Regions from separate parts of the Hominiventricola sp. genome, predicted to be linked through region 2. Evidence: predicted binding sites of a transcription regulator. Region 2 holds the regulator's gene; each other region holds the start of a gene.
What was found. The regulator Rex, encoded in region 2, represses fermentation and respiration genes when NADH is low (regulators of the CRP and FNR family bind a similar motif). The targets are predictions, from matches to a motif close to ATTGTTAANTANTTAACAAT.
Positions count from the first base shown of each region.

Region 1 (4,438 bases), on a different contig from region 2:
TTTCTTTTATCAGATCGTCCAGTTCACGCTGGTAATTTCGTTTATTCATAATGAAAATTCCTTTCTGGAAGGTATTATATAGTGTAAATACCGTAGTTGCAAGTAGGAAGGGAACCCATTATAATAGAAAACAGGATGAAAAGCGAGGAGGATTTGCGATGGAAGCAATCACATGCATCAAAAACAGAAGAAGCATTCGAAAATATAAAGAGGACAGCATTCCGCACGAACTGATTGAGGAGATCGTGGATACTGCCAGATTTGCACCCAGCTGGAAAAATACCCAGACGGTCCGTTATATCTGTGTGGAAGATCCAGTGTTAAAGCAGCAGATTGCAGATCACTGCACGGAAGGATCTGCTCATAATGGAGATATTATCAGCCAGGCTCCGGCATTGATTGCACTTACTTATATTTCCGGACGTTCCGGCTACGAGCGGGATGGCTCCTTTACCACCACCAGAGGAGAGGCATGGGAGTGTTTTGATGCAGGTGTGGCAGCAGAGGCATTCTGTCTGGCAGCATGGGAAAAAGGATTAGGTACCTGTATTATGGGAATCTATGATGAAAAGAGGGTGGCAGCATTTCTGGAGCTGCCGGAAGGTATCCGGGTTGGCGCATTGATTCCTGTTGGTTATCCGGCAGACGAACCTGCAGCACCGAAGAGAAAAGATGTGGACATGCTTCTGGCATTCCGCTAAAGAGAAAGAAGAACACGATGGAAAATAGAAAGAGACTGGCAAAAGTCCGCGCATTTCTGGAAGATCGCGGCTGGGACTACAAATATACAGAGGAAGATGGCTGCGGCAGCATTGATTTTGATTACCGCGGCGTGCCTTATCATATCTGGGAATTCCATGATGATATCTGGGGCGTGGAAAATAATCTCCGTCATGGCGGCAAGCAGGAGGAATTGACAGGAGATTACGAAGAAGAAATCCTGGAGATTATGAAAGACTGGCATTAATGTGAAAAAGGCTTTCCCCAATGGGAAAGCCTTTTAGCGGAGACGGTGGGATTCGAACCCACGTGCCGGTTACCCGACAACTTGATTTCGAGTCAAGCTCGTTATGGCCACTTCGATACGTCTCCAAAATGAAACTCAACTATTATATTTTAACATAACAGAAACGGGAATGCAATTGTTAAACAATAAACGAAGAAAAAACTTTTCATAAACAGAAATTCGTGTTAGAATGAATTAAGGTTTCTAATAGGAGATATTGACTGATGAGGGATATAAGAAGGCTAGACAACAAGTTGAAAAAAGAAAACAGAGGTGCAATTGGTGCTGTATCATTTGTCTAAATTTTGACAAAGTGATACAGCATTTTTTATTAGAAGCTGATAGTTGACAGTCGGCTGCTGCACCGGCTGCAGTAAAATAAGGAGTATTAAGCAGTGCATACTTTATAGTTGTGATGGGGCAGTCTGCTGCATCACAACTGTGGAGATAGAGAAGGAGGAAAAGGCCATATGTATAAGAAAACATTTCATGGCGGCGTGCATCCGTATGACGGAAAAGAATTTGCACGTGATATTCCGTTTCAGACCTGGCTTCCGAAAGGAGAGTTGGTTTTTCATCTGAATCAGCATATTGGAAAACCGGCAAAACCACTGGTTCAAAAAGGAGACAGTGTGCTGGCGGGCCAGATCATTGCAGAGGCGGATGGCTTTGTATCGGCTAACATTATCAGTTCTGTTTCAGGAACCGTAAAAGCAATTGAAAAACGGGAAAATGTACTTGGTACGACAGATCTTTCCATCGTAGTTACCAATGATGGAGAGTATACGCTGACCGAAGGTGTGGGTGTAGAAGTTGATCCGGCTACGCTGACAACCCAGGAGATTCTGGCAAAAGTCAAAGCAGCTGGTATTGTAGGACTTGGCGGAGCAGGATTCCCGACCCATGTAAAGCTGGCACCGAAGGATCCGGCAGCCATCAAATATGTGATTGCCAATGGCGCAGAATGTGAGCCCTATATTACTTGCGATGATCAGCTCATGAGAACTTACGCAGATGAGATCGTTGCTGGATTGAAGATCATGCTTCAGCTCTTCCCGAATGCAGAGGGAGTTGTGCTGATTGAGGAAAATAAACCGGAAGCCATCGCAGCTGTTCAGAAGGCATGCGCCGGCGAAACCAACGTCCATGTTCATCCGGTACAGGTGAAGTATCCGCAGGGTGGTGAGCGCGCCATTATGGATGTGGTAGCAGGAAAACATATCAAACTTGGAATGCTTCCTGCAGATGTAGGATGTGTAGTAGACAATGTGGCAACTGTCCGTGCTATTTATCGTGCAGTTGCTAAATCAGAACCTTTGATGGAGAGAGGCTTCACAGTGTCCGGTGACGGCGTCAACAAACCGTGCAACCTGATGGTGAAGATCGGAACCTCATATGAAGAAATGCTGGAAGCGGCAGGCGGATTCAAGGATGGCGAGGAGCCGGAGAAGATCCTGTGCGGCGGTCCGATGATGGGATTTGCAATGCCGTGGCTTTCCGCAGCAGTTAATAAGAACAATAATGCCCTGACGGTTCTGAAAAAAGATCCGGTGGCAGAGGCAGAGAAACAGCAGACCGCATGTTTGCGCTGCGGACGCTGTGGTCAGGTCTGTCCGATTGGCCTGGTACCGCAGATGATGGCAGCAGCAGCCGAGAGAAAAGATTATGAACGCTATGAGAAGAAACTGTATGGTCTGGAATGTATTGCCTGCGGTTCCTGTACATTTATCTGTCCTGCGAAACGGCCGCTGATGCAGCTGTTCAAACAGACAAAAGCCGAGATCATGGCGGCTAAAAGAAAGTAAAGGGGGAGGAAAAAGATGAGTAAATTATACAATGTTTCTTCCAGCCCACATGTAAGGAGCAAGCTGACGACAGGTGTTGTCATGTATGATGTAATCCTGTGTCTTCTGCCTGCAACCGTCATGGGTATCTGGCATTTTAAAATGCAGGCATTGCTGGTTATTGCAGCATCCATCATTTCAGCTGTGCTGGCAGAATTTGTGTTTGATTACATAGCACATAGAGAAAATACATTGAAGGATGGCAGCGCCATTGTTACAGGACTTCTTCTTGCACTGTGTATTCCGGCAAGTGTTCCGCTCTATATCCCGTGCCTGGGCGCTGTATTTGCAATTATTGTTGCAAAGAACCTGTTTGGAGGACTTGGACATAACTTTATGAACCCGGCATTGGCTGGACGTTGTTTCCTGTTGATTTCTTTCAGCGGTATCGTTGCAAACTATGCGGTAGATGGATACAGTTCTGCAACTCCGCTGGCTCAGATGGCATCAGGTGAGGCGGTCAATGTAATACAGATGTTTATTGGAAATACCAGTGGTGTCATTGGTAACTCTACCATTGCATTGTTCATTGGAGGCATCATTCTGTTGGCAATGGGCGGAATTACTTTTGAAATTCCGGCAGCAATCTTAGTAAGCTTTACTGCATTTATTGCACTGTTCGGCGGACAGGGATTCAATCCGAATTTTCTTCTGGCACATCTGGCAGGCGGAGGAATCATGATGGCAGCATTCTTCATGGCAACCGATCCGGTCACAAGTCCGGTTACCTCTACCGGTCAGTTACTTTATGGTATTCTGATTGGTGTTCTGAGCGGTGTGTTCCGGATTTTCGGAAGCTCTGCAGACTCTGTCAGCTATGCAGTTGTCATTGGCAATATGGTGACTCCTCTGATCGATGAGATCTCTGTACCGGTTCCCTATGGCTGCAGAAAACAGAAAGAAGAGGGAGAGAAGAGTTTCCCGATCCCGAAGGCAGCAGTCATTCTTTGTGTGATCACCCTGATTGCAGGTGTCTGCTTAAGTGGTGTGCATGAGATGACTGCAGATACTATCGCAGAGCAGCGGCTTGCAGCGAGCGCAGCTTCTTATCAGGAAGTATGTCCGGAGGCAGAGACTTTCGAGCATGACGATACATTAAGCGCAGCAGTGGAAGCACTTGGCGGAGAAGTCTATGGTACTTCTTATGGAAATGTATATATTAATGATATCATCGTAGGAAAAGATGCATCCGGCAATACCGCGGGGTATGTATTCAGTGTGACCAGCGGCGACGGATATGCAGGAAACATCACGATCTCTGTTGGAATTTCTGCAGATGGAACGGTCAATGGCATCTCCTTCACAGAACTGAACGAGACCGCCGGAATGGGTATGCTTTGTGCTGAACCGGATTTCAAGGATCAGTTTAATGGCGTACAGACCGATCAGTTTACACTGAACAAGGCAGGAGATTCCACATCTGAGTCGGATATCAACTCTGTTTCCGGTGCATCCACCTCTTCAGGAGCTATTGTTAACGCAGTTAATGCTGCATTGGATTTTTATGCAGCAAATGTGAAGTAGGAGGTCTGGAATATGAAACCGTGGGTAGAACGTATCTATAATGGTGTTGTAAAAGAAAATCCGT
Region 1 is NZ_DBLYVB010000002.1:75,997-80,434, forward strand. Features, by position in the region: gene ACZMB2_RS02460 (epoxyqueuosine reductase QueH) at 1-49, opposite strand, end outside; gene ACZMB2_RS02465 (nitroreductase family protein) at 159-701, shown strand; gene ACZMB2_RS02470 (kinase) at 719-967, shown strand; tRNA gene ACZMB2_RS02475 (tRNA-Ser) at 1,005-1,092, opposite strand; gene rsxC (electron transport complex subunit RsxC) at 1,477-2,811, shown strand; partial or broken gene ACZMB2_RS02485 (RnfABCDGE type electron transport complex subunit D) at 2,827-3,735, shown strand; gene ACZMB2_RS02490 (RnfABCDGE type electron transport complex subunit G) at 3,775-4,374, shown strand; gene rsxE (electron transport complex subunit RsxE) at 4,387-4,438, shown strand, end outside.
Region 1: rsxC (electron transport complex subunit RsxC) is a predicted target of Rex. The motif match lies at 1,300-1,319, and genes of this name have one in related genera.

Region 2 (4,438 bases):
TATTATCTGACACTGAAAACCTACATTACCTGTCAGATGAACGCGGTGCAGGCAGCAAAGAAACTATTTATCCATCGAAGTACGTTTTTGTACCGGATGGCTCATATCAAAGAACTGGTGCAGATTGATCTGGAAGATCCGGATCAGCTGCTGTATCTGCTGATGACCTATCGGTTGTTGGAAGAAGCATAAAGAGAGCACTTTTGTCAGCGCTGAATCGCGCGGCAGAAGTGCTTTTTGCTTGCCTTTTTGATTTCTTACGTTATAATAGGAACTGCGGTTGTTTGACCAAATAGCCGTCCGCAGGATTTACAGAAACGGAGATTTACAAAAATGATTTTAGCATGTCAGAATATATGCAAAGCATTCGGGGACAACGAAGTCCTCAAAAATGCTTCTTTTCATATTGAAGAGCGGGAGAAAGCGGCGATCGTTGGTATCAACGGTGCCGGAAAGTCTACACTTTTAAAAATTATCATAGGGGAGATGGCGGCAGATGACGGGCAGACGGTGATCAACAAAGGTGCCACCATCGGATATCTTGCTCAGCATCAGGAGATGCAGAGTGGAAACACGATTTTTGATGAGCTTCTGACGGTGAAGCAGGATGTGCTCGATCTGGAAGCTCGGATCCGCAGCATGGAGCTTTCCATGAAACAGGCAGAGGGTGCCGAACTGCAGGAGCTGATGGACCAGTATGCAAGACTGAGCCATGAGTTTGAGCAGAAGAACGGATATGCCTGGAAAAGTGAGATTACGGGTGTATTAAAGGGCCTCGGATTTACGGAAGAAGATTTTTCCAAGCATGTGGATACCCTGTCCGGTGGACAGAAGACCCGTGTTTCACTGGGTAAATTGCTGCTCTCCAAACCGGATATTATTATGTTGGATGAGCCCACCAACCACCTGGATATGGGTTCTATCACCTGGCTGGAGACCTTCCTCATGAACTATCAGGGAGCCGTACTCATCGTATCCCATGACCGGTATTTTCTGAACCGTGTAGTAACCAAGGTCATTGAGATCGATCAGGGAGAAGTGACTACATTCATGGGCAATTATTCCGATTACGCCCAGAAAAAAGCCATGCTCCGGGAAGCACAGATGCAGGCGTATTTGAACCAGCAGCGGGAGATCAAACATCAGGAGGAAGTCATTGCGAAACTGAAATCCTTCAACCGCGAGAAATCCATCAAGCGTGCCGAGAGCCGTGAGAAAATGCTGGATAAGCTGGATGTGTTGGACAAACCTTCTGAAGTAAAGGCAGATATGCATATTGAGCTGGAGCCGCGGGTGGTAAGCGGTAATGACGTACTTACAGTACTGGGACTGTCCAAGGCATTTCCGCCTCAGACATTGTTCAAGGATATTGATTTTGAGATTAAGCGTGGTGAGAGAGTGGCGCTTATCGGAAGCAATGGTACGGGAAAGACTACCATTCTGAAAATTTTAAATCAGGTGCTCCCGGCAGATGAGGGAGAAGTACATCTGGGCTCCCGGGTACAGATTGGTTATTACGATCAGGAGCACCATGTGCTTCATATGGAAAAGACGGTGTTTGAGGAGCTTTCTGATGCCTATCCGACACTGACCAATACAAAGATCCGCAACGTACTGGCAGCCTTTCTCTTTACCGGGGATGACGTATTTAAACGGATTAAAGATTTAAGTGGTGGTGAGCGTGGCCGTGTTTCCCTGGCGAAGCTCATGCTCTCGGAGGCAAATTTCCTCATCCTCGACGAGCCGACCAACCACCTGGATATCGTGTCCAAAGAGGTGTTGGAGGATGCACTGAACCATTATACTGGAACTGTGCTGTTTGTCTCTCATGACCGTTATTTCATCAATACAGTAGCAACCAGGATTTTGGATCTGGAAAATCAGGGACTGACCAATTATATTGGAAATTATGATTATTATCTGGAAAAGAAAGAGACGATGGTGAATTTTACCGCGGCTCCTTCGAAAATGGTTTCGGCAGAAGAGACAACCGCAGATACAGATTCCAAGCTGGACTGGAAGCAGCAGAAGGAGCAGCAGGCACAGCTTCGGAAAAAACAAAACGAGCTGAAAAAAGTGGAAAGCCGCATTGAAGAGCTGGAGGACCGGGATAAAGAGATTGATGCGGAATTGGAGAAGAAAGAAATCTTCACCAATGTGGCGGAAGTGACGAAGCTTTCCAAAGAAAAAGATGCCATCCAGACGAAACTGGAAGAATTATATGAAAAATGGGAAGAGCTGTCAGAATAGTTGACAGCTTTTTCAATGGGAGCTCTCATGTACAGTGGCGCAAGTGCGTAACAAGTGTTTGACAAAGATTAGACAGGGTTTTATAATTAGTGCAGTATATAAATCGGAGGTTTTTCTGATGGAGGAAAGACAAATATCAAAGGCGGTAATCAAAAGACTGCCGCGGTATTATAGATATCTTGGTGAGATTCTGAATAATGGAGTGGAACGTATCTCATCCAGCGAATTGAGCAATAAGATGCAGGTGACTGCTTCCCAGATCCGGCAGGATTTGAATAATTTCGGAGGCTTTGGTCAGCAGGGATATGGATATAATGTACAGTATCTGTACGATGAGATTGGCAAGATTCTGGGAGTGAATAAAACACATCCTATGATCATTATCGGTGGCGGTAATTTTGGACACGCCCTGGCGAACTATGATTTTGAGAAGAACGGATTTGTAACGAAAGCCATTTTCGATGTGCGTCCGGATCTTTGTGGAACGATGGTTCGCGGCATTCCGGTGATGATGATGGACGATCTGGAAGAGTTTGTGGAGCAGGAGCAGATTGAGATTGCAGTGCTCACCCTTCCAAAGAGCAAGGTACAGGAGGCAGCGACCAGACTGGTAGCATGCGGAATTAAAGCATTGTGGAACTTTGCTCATTTGGATCTGGATGTGCCGAAGGATGTGGTTGTGGAGAATGTTCATCTGGTGGACAGCCTGATGCAGTTATCCTACCGGATCAGCAGCTATGAACGGCCTGAGAACGGAGAATAAGGAAAGATAATAGGGGGCCGCTGCAAAGGAGTACCGGTAATGGATCGGAATTCTTTTGCGGCAGGCTCTTTTTTATGGAAATAGATATGATAGAAAAAGAAATTTTGAAATTGCTTCCTGACCGCCCGAACAGATCCCATAAAGGAATGTTTGGAAAGGTGCTTTGTATTGCAGGAAGTGTGAACATGGCAGGGGCTTCCTATCTGTGCGGTTATGCGGCGCTGCGGACAGGAGCAGGACTGGTACGGATTTTTACCAGAGAAGAAAACAGAGTCATTTTACAGATGCTTCTTCCGGAGGCAATTCTGACCACCTTTTCCGCGGCGAGGGAGGCGGAGGAAAAGCTATCCGAAGCCCTTGACTGGGCGGATACGGTGGCGATAGGACCTGGCCTTGGAAAAGAAACCTGGGCGGCTGCGCTGGTACAAAAGACGCTGACGGAATTTCATGGTCCTATGGTGCTGGATGCGGATGGAATTAACCTTGCAGCGAAACATCGGGAAGGACTCTTGCAGCATGAAGGCCCACTGATTGTGACGCCTCATGTGGGAGAGTTCGGAAGGCTGATGGATCAGCCGGCAGCAGCCATTTCTGCGGATATTCCGGGGCAGGCGAAGGCCTGTGCAGAGAAATATCATTGTATCTGTGTATTAAAAGATGCACCCACGGCCGTAGCGTTTCCGGATGGAGCCTGCTGGATAAATTCCACGGGAAATAATGGCATGTCCACGGCGGGAAGCGGCGATGTACTGACTGGAATCATTGCAGGCCTTTTGGGACAGAAGGTGAAAGCAGAAGATGCGGCACGGCTGGGCGTCTGGCTTCACGGAAGAGCAGGTGATCTGGCGGCCCGCACAGAAGGAACCTATGGCTTAATGGCCCGGCATCTGATTCAGTATCTGCCGGAGGCCATGAAAGGAGAAGAGGAATGAAACATTATATGAGAGTATGTGCAGAGATCAATCTGGATGCTGTTGCATATAATTTTAGAAATATGAAAGAAAATCTGAACCCGGAGACCCAAATGATCGCCGTGGTGAAAACAGACGGATATGGCCATGGAGCAGTGCCTATTGCACAGATGGTACAGGAGTACCCTTATGTATGGGGATTCGCAACGGCTACCATCGAGGAAGCTTTGATTCTCCGGAAGGAGGGCGTGAAAAAGCCTATTCTGATTCTGGGATTTGTGTTCCCGGATGCTTATGAGGATGTGGTACGCTATGATATTCGTCCGGCAGTATTTAAGCTGTCTATGGCGCGCCAGCTTTCCGAAGAGGCTGTTCGCCAGCAGAAGACGGTCCATGTGCATATTAAAGTGGATACAGGTATGTCCCGCATTGGATTTGCAGATACAGCGGAGAGTGCAGATATTGTAAAAGAGATCAGTGGACTGCCGAATCTGGAGACAGAAGGACTGTTTAC
Region 2 is NZ_DBLYVB010000001.1:114,200-118,637, reverse strand. Features, by position in the region: gene ACZMB2_RS00625 (PucR family transcriptional regulator) at 1-192, shown strand, start outside; gene ACZMB2_RS00620 (ABC transporter ATP-binding protein) at 334-2,250, shown strand; gene ACZMB2_RS00615 (redox-sensing transcriptional repressor Rex) at 2,369-3,013, shown strand; gene ACZMB2_RS00610 (NAD(P)H-hydrate dehydratase) at 3,100-3,945, shown strand; gene alr (alanine racemase) at 3,942-4,438, shown strand, end outside.

Region 3 (4,438 bases), on a different contig from region 2:
AAGAGTGCGGACTGCCTCTTCTTTCCTACACCATCACCCATCATACCCGCCAGAGTGCCATTGGCCTTCCTTTTATCAGGGAAAAAGAATATCAGGGAAAGATGCATTCTGTGACGGAATATACCATGAGTGAGATCATTTCCGCGGTCTATGAGAAGATGGAGGAGACAGGGCAGCAGGAAGGAATCCTCTTTATCGATGAGATCAACTGCGTGTCTGAGACACTGGCACCCACCATGCTTCAGTTCCTGCAGTGTAAGACCTTCGGTAACCAGCAGGTGCCGGAAGGATGGATCATTGTGGCAGCAGGCAACCCGCCGGAATATAACAAATCCGTCCGGGAGTTCGATATTGTTACCTTGGACCGTGTGAAGAAGATTGAGATAGAGGCAGACTATCAGGTGTGGAAAGAATTTGCCTATGAGCAGAAGATTCATGGCGCCATCATTTCGTATCTGGATATTAAACCGGACAATTTTTATCAGATCGAGACGACTGTGGACGGGAAACGTTTTGTGACGGCCAGAGGCTGGCAGGATCTTTCAGAAATTTTGCAGGTTTACGAGGCACTGGATATTCCGGTGGACCAGGAAGTGGTGGGACAGTATCTCCAGCATGGCAGAATTGCCAAGGACTTTGCGGCGTATCTCGACCTCTATGCAAAATACAAGACCGATTACCAGATTGACGGTATCTTAAAAGGCGTGTGGAAACCGTCCGCCATTGAGAAACTTAAATTTGCCGCTTTCGATGAGCGGCTCAGTGTGGTGGGGCTTCTCATCAGCCGTCTGGGCGAGATCTTTTCCCAGGTACAGGCTGTGGATGAGCAGGTCACAGAGGTATATGAGCAGCTGAAAGCGAAGAAAGCGTTGGAAGGGGAACTGGATGAAGCAATCCGGGCAGATTTTGAAGCTCAGGTGAGCAGAAGAGAGCAGATGGTGGAGGAAGCTGCGGAAAATCTGGAATGCGCCTTTGATTTCTGCGAGACTGCATTCGGAGAGGGACAGGAGCTGGTAGTCTTTGTCACGGAGCTTACGATCAATCCCTACAGTTCCTGGTTTATCAGTGAAAATGGCTGCGACCGCTATTACAAATACAATAAAGGACTCTTATTCCGGGAAGGCCGGCAGGGAATCCTCGATGATATGGATGCTCTCCGTGACCGGATGGAAAGAAGAGAAGGAGGACAGTAGGATGGCGGATATTCTGAAGGTACTGGAATTTTGCATGGATCATCTGGTGGAAATTGCCATTCTGATCTTTGAATTTATCGGCGTGGGAATTATTATTTTCTCTGGCCTCCGTGGATTCTGGCTGTATCTGAAACGGTCGCTGGAGACAAAGCTGACTCTGGCCAAAGGTCTGGCTATGGGTCTGGAGTTTAAGCTTGGAAGCGAGATCTTAAGAACGGTGATTGTCCGGGACTGGAAAGAGATCGGCACCGTAGCAGGAATTATCGCTTTACGTGCAGCATTGACCTTCCTCATTCACTGGGAAATCAAAGAAGAAGAAAAAGAAATGCATTAAGCATAAAGATCAAAAGAGCCGTCATCCGCTGGCAGTAGATGCCAGATGGATGGCGGCTTTTTGGGAGTTCAAATGTAATTATCTGCGGGCAGGTAATGCCACGCGTACCACTTTCTGGAATGCTTCCAGAAATACATAGATGATGACGATATTTACAAAGAAGTTCATGGTACATTTAATGATTCTGGTGGTCAGAAGTACCTGAAGCGGGGTGCCGTACATCAGGTACAGCCAGGTGGATGTCAGCGTAATGCTGATAACGAATTCCACCAGTGCACAGGCAACAGCGCGGAGCTTGGTGATTTTGGAACGATACAGAATCAGTCCGCAAAGTGCGCCAACCAGAGCATAGCTTAAGGAAAATCCCGGAAAATAGGAAAATCCTCTGACAAAGCAGTTCAGCATGTCGCCAAGGAATCCAACCGTGAAGCCCATCACCGGGCCGCCCATCATACCGGCAGCAATAAATGCCAGGAATCCGATACGGATCTCAACGATAGAAGAGATCGGAATGTTGAAGAATGACAGTACCACGTACAGTGCAATGAAGAAACCACAGATACATAAGTTCTGTACTTTGCACAGTTCCTGCAGCTGGTATTTGAGATCCAGCGCTTCTTTTGAAATCTGCATAAAAAATACACCTCCATAGATGAAATGCAGGGGTGAAGGAACCAGTCCTTCGCTGAATGATAAGTGACTCATAAATAATATCTTTCAGGCACCACATCTGAGATGTATCCTCATATGTAGCAACGGGTGCGAATCAGACACCGTAAGCCTTTGGGCTTTTCGTCCCGTGACAACTCCCCATCCACGGGCACTTAACGCGTAAGATTCTACTTCGCTATTATTTACTTGATTTCCATTATAGCAGTTTCTGGAATTGCGTCAAGTGTTTAACAAAATATTTTGCACCAGATATATTCCAAATTAATATGTCAAAAATATAACAAACCCATTGACTATCCTGAAAATAGGTGTATAGTAAAGATTGTGAAAGAAAAAACAATTTCAACTATCAGCAGAATGGAGGATTGAAAAGATGGCAAACAGAATCGTTTTAAATGAAACATCTTATCATGGGAAAGGAGCCATTCAGGAGATCGCAGGAGAAGTAACCCGCAGAGGCTTCCGAAAGGCATTTGTATGTTCGGGTCCGACCCTTTATAAGCATGGGGTAACCAAGAAAGTGACCGATGTACTGGAGCAGGCAGGATGTCCTTACGAGGTTTATACCAATATTAAAGAGAACCCGACCATTGAGAATGTGCAGGATGGTGTGAAAGCATACAAAGCATCCGGAGCAGACTTTATCGTAGCACTGGGAGGTGGTTCTCCCATGGATACGGCAAAGGCAATCGGAATTATCATCAATAACCCGGAGTTCGAGGATGTGAGAAGTCTGGAAGGTGTAGCACCGACCAAGAATCCGTCGGTTCCGATTATTGCAGTTCCGACCACAGCAGGTACTGCATCAGAGATTACCATTAACTATGTCATTACCGACACCGAAAAGAGAAGAAAATTCGTATGTGTTGATACCCATGATATTCCGATTGTGGCAGTGGTTGACCCGGATATGATGTCTTCTATGCCGAAGGGACTGACGGCAGCAACCGGCATGGACGCGCTGACCCACGCTATTGAAGGATACATTACCAAGGCAGCATGGGAGATGACGGATATGTTCCATCTGAAAGCCATTGAGCTGATTTCTTCTTCCTTAAGAGGTGCAGTTGAGAATACACCGGAAGGCCGGGAAGGAATGGCGCTTGGCCAGTACGTTGCAGGAATGGGATTTTCCAACGTAGGACTTGGAATTGTACATTCCATGGCACACGCACTGGGGGCTGTCTATGACACTCCGCATGGCGTGGCAAATGCAATTCTGCTTCCGACGGTTATGGAATTTAACGCAGATGCGACCGGAGAGAAATATAGAGACATTGCAAAGGCAATGGGCGTTCAGGGAACAGAGACTATGAGTCAGGAAGAATACCGGAAAGCAGCCGTTGATGCGGTCCGCAAACTGGCTTCCGATGTTGGCATTCCGAAAGACCTGAAAGGAATTGCAAAAGAAGAGGATGTACGGTTCTTAAGTGAAAGTGCAGTGGCAGATGCCTGCGCACCGGGTAACCCGAAAGAGGCAACTCTGGAAGATATTGAGATGCTGTACCGCAAACTTCTGTAAAGACGTTATCCGCCATTACATACTTCCTATATACGATATGGAAATGCCGCTATGCCGTTTACCAAGACGGTAAAGCGGCATTTTCATGTTTCTGGAAACTTAAGAAAATCTTCATTTGATTTATTCCGTAAATCTGATACAATAGGCGGCACAGGAGGAGCATAATTGTAAATGGAAAAGAAAAGAATAATAGCAGTGGGTATCCTTCTGGCGGCACTGGCAGCGGTATGGCTGGGGGTACGGCAGCTGTCCGGAACGGAGCAGATCACACATCCGGCGCTTACGATTACGGCGCTGCCGGTAGGAAAGGCAGATGCACTGATTCTTAAGACGGATGACTGGGCGGCCATGATTGACACCGGAGAGGAAAGGGATGGTTCCTATATCCGTGAGACACTGGAGGCGGCAGGCATTGATCACCTGAATCTTCTGCTGGTCACTCATTTTGATAAGGATCATGTGGGCAGTGCGGCAGAGCTTCTGGGGACGCTTGGAGCGGATCAGGTACTGATGCCGGATTATGAAGGAACAAGACCCGAGTATGCGGCATTTCTGTCGGCATTGGAGGCACATCCGGAGACGGAGGTACAGCGGATAACTGGAACGGAAACACTGGAAATTCCTGCAGGATCGGTGAACACATCTCTTGCGATTTATGCGGCGGATGATCCGGAAGAAATTCAGGATACAGACGGTGAATATGACAATGACATGTCT
Region 3 is NZ_DBLYVB010000002.1:48,947-53,384, forward strand. Features, by position in the region: gene ACZMB2_RS02325 (AAA family ATPase) at 1-1,193, shown strand, start outside; gene ACZMB2_RS02330 (DUF1622 domain-containing protein) at 1,195-1,527, shown strand; gene ACZMB2_RS02335 (folate family ECF transporter S component) at 1,606-2,160, opposite strand; THF riboswitch at 2,279-2,376, opposite strand; gene fucO (lactaldehyde reductase) at 2,573-3,721, shown strand; gene ACZMB2_RS02345 (ComEC/Rec2 family competence protein) at 3,893-4,438, shown strand, end outside.
Region 3: fucO (lactaldehyde reductase) is a predicted target of Rex. The motif match lies at 2,465-2,484, and genes of this name have one in related genera.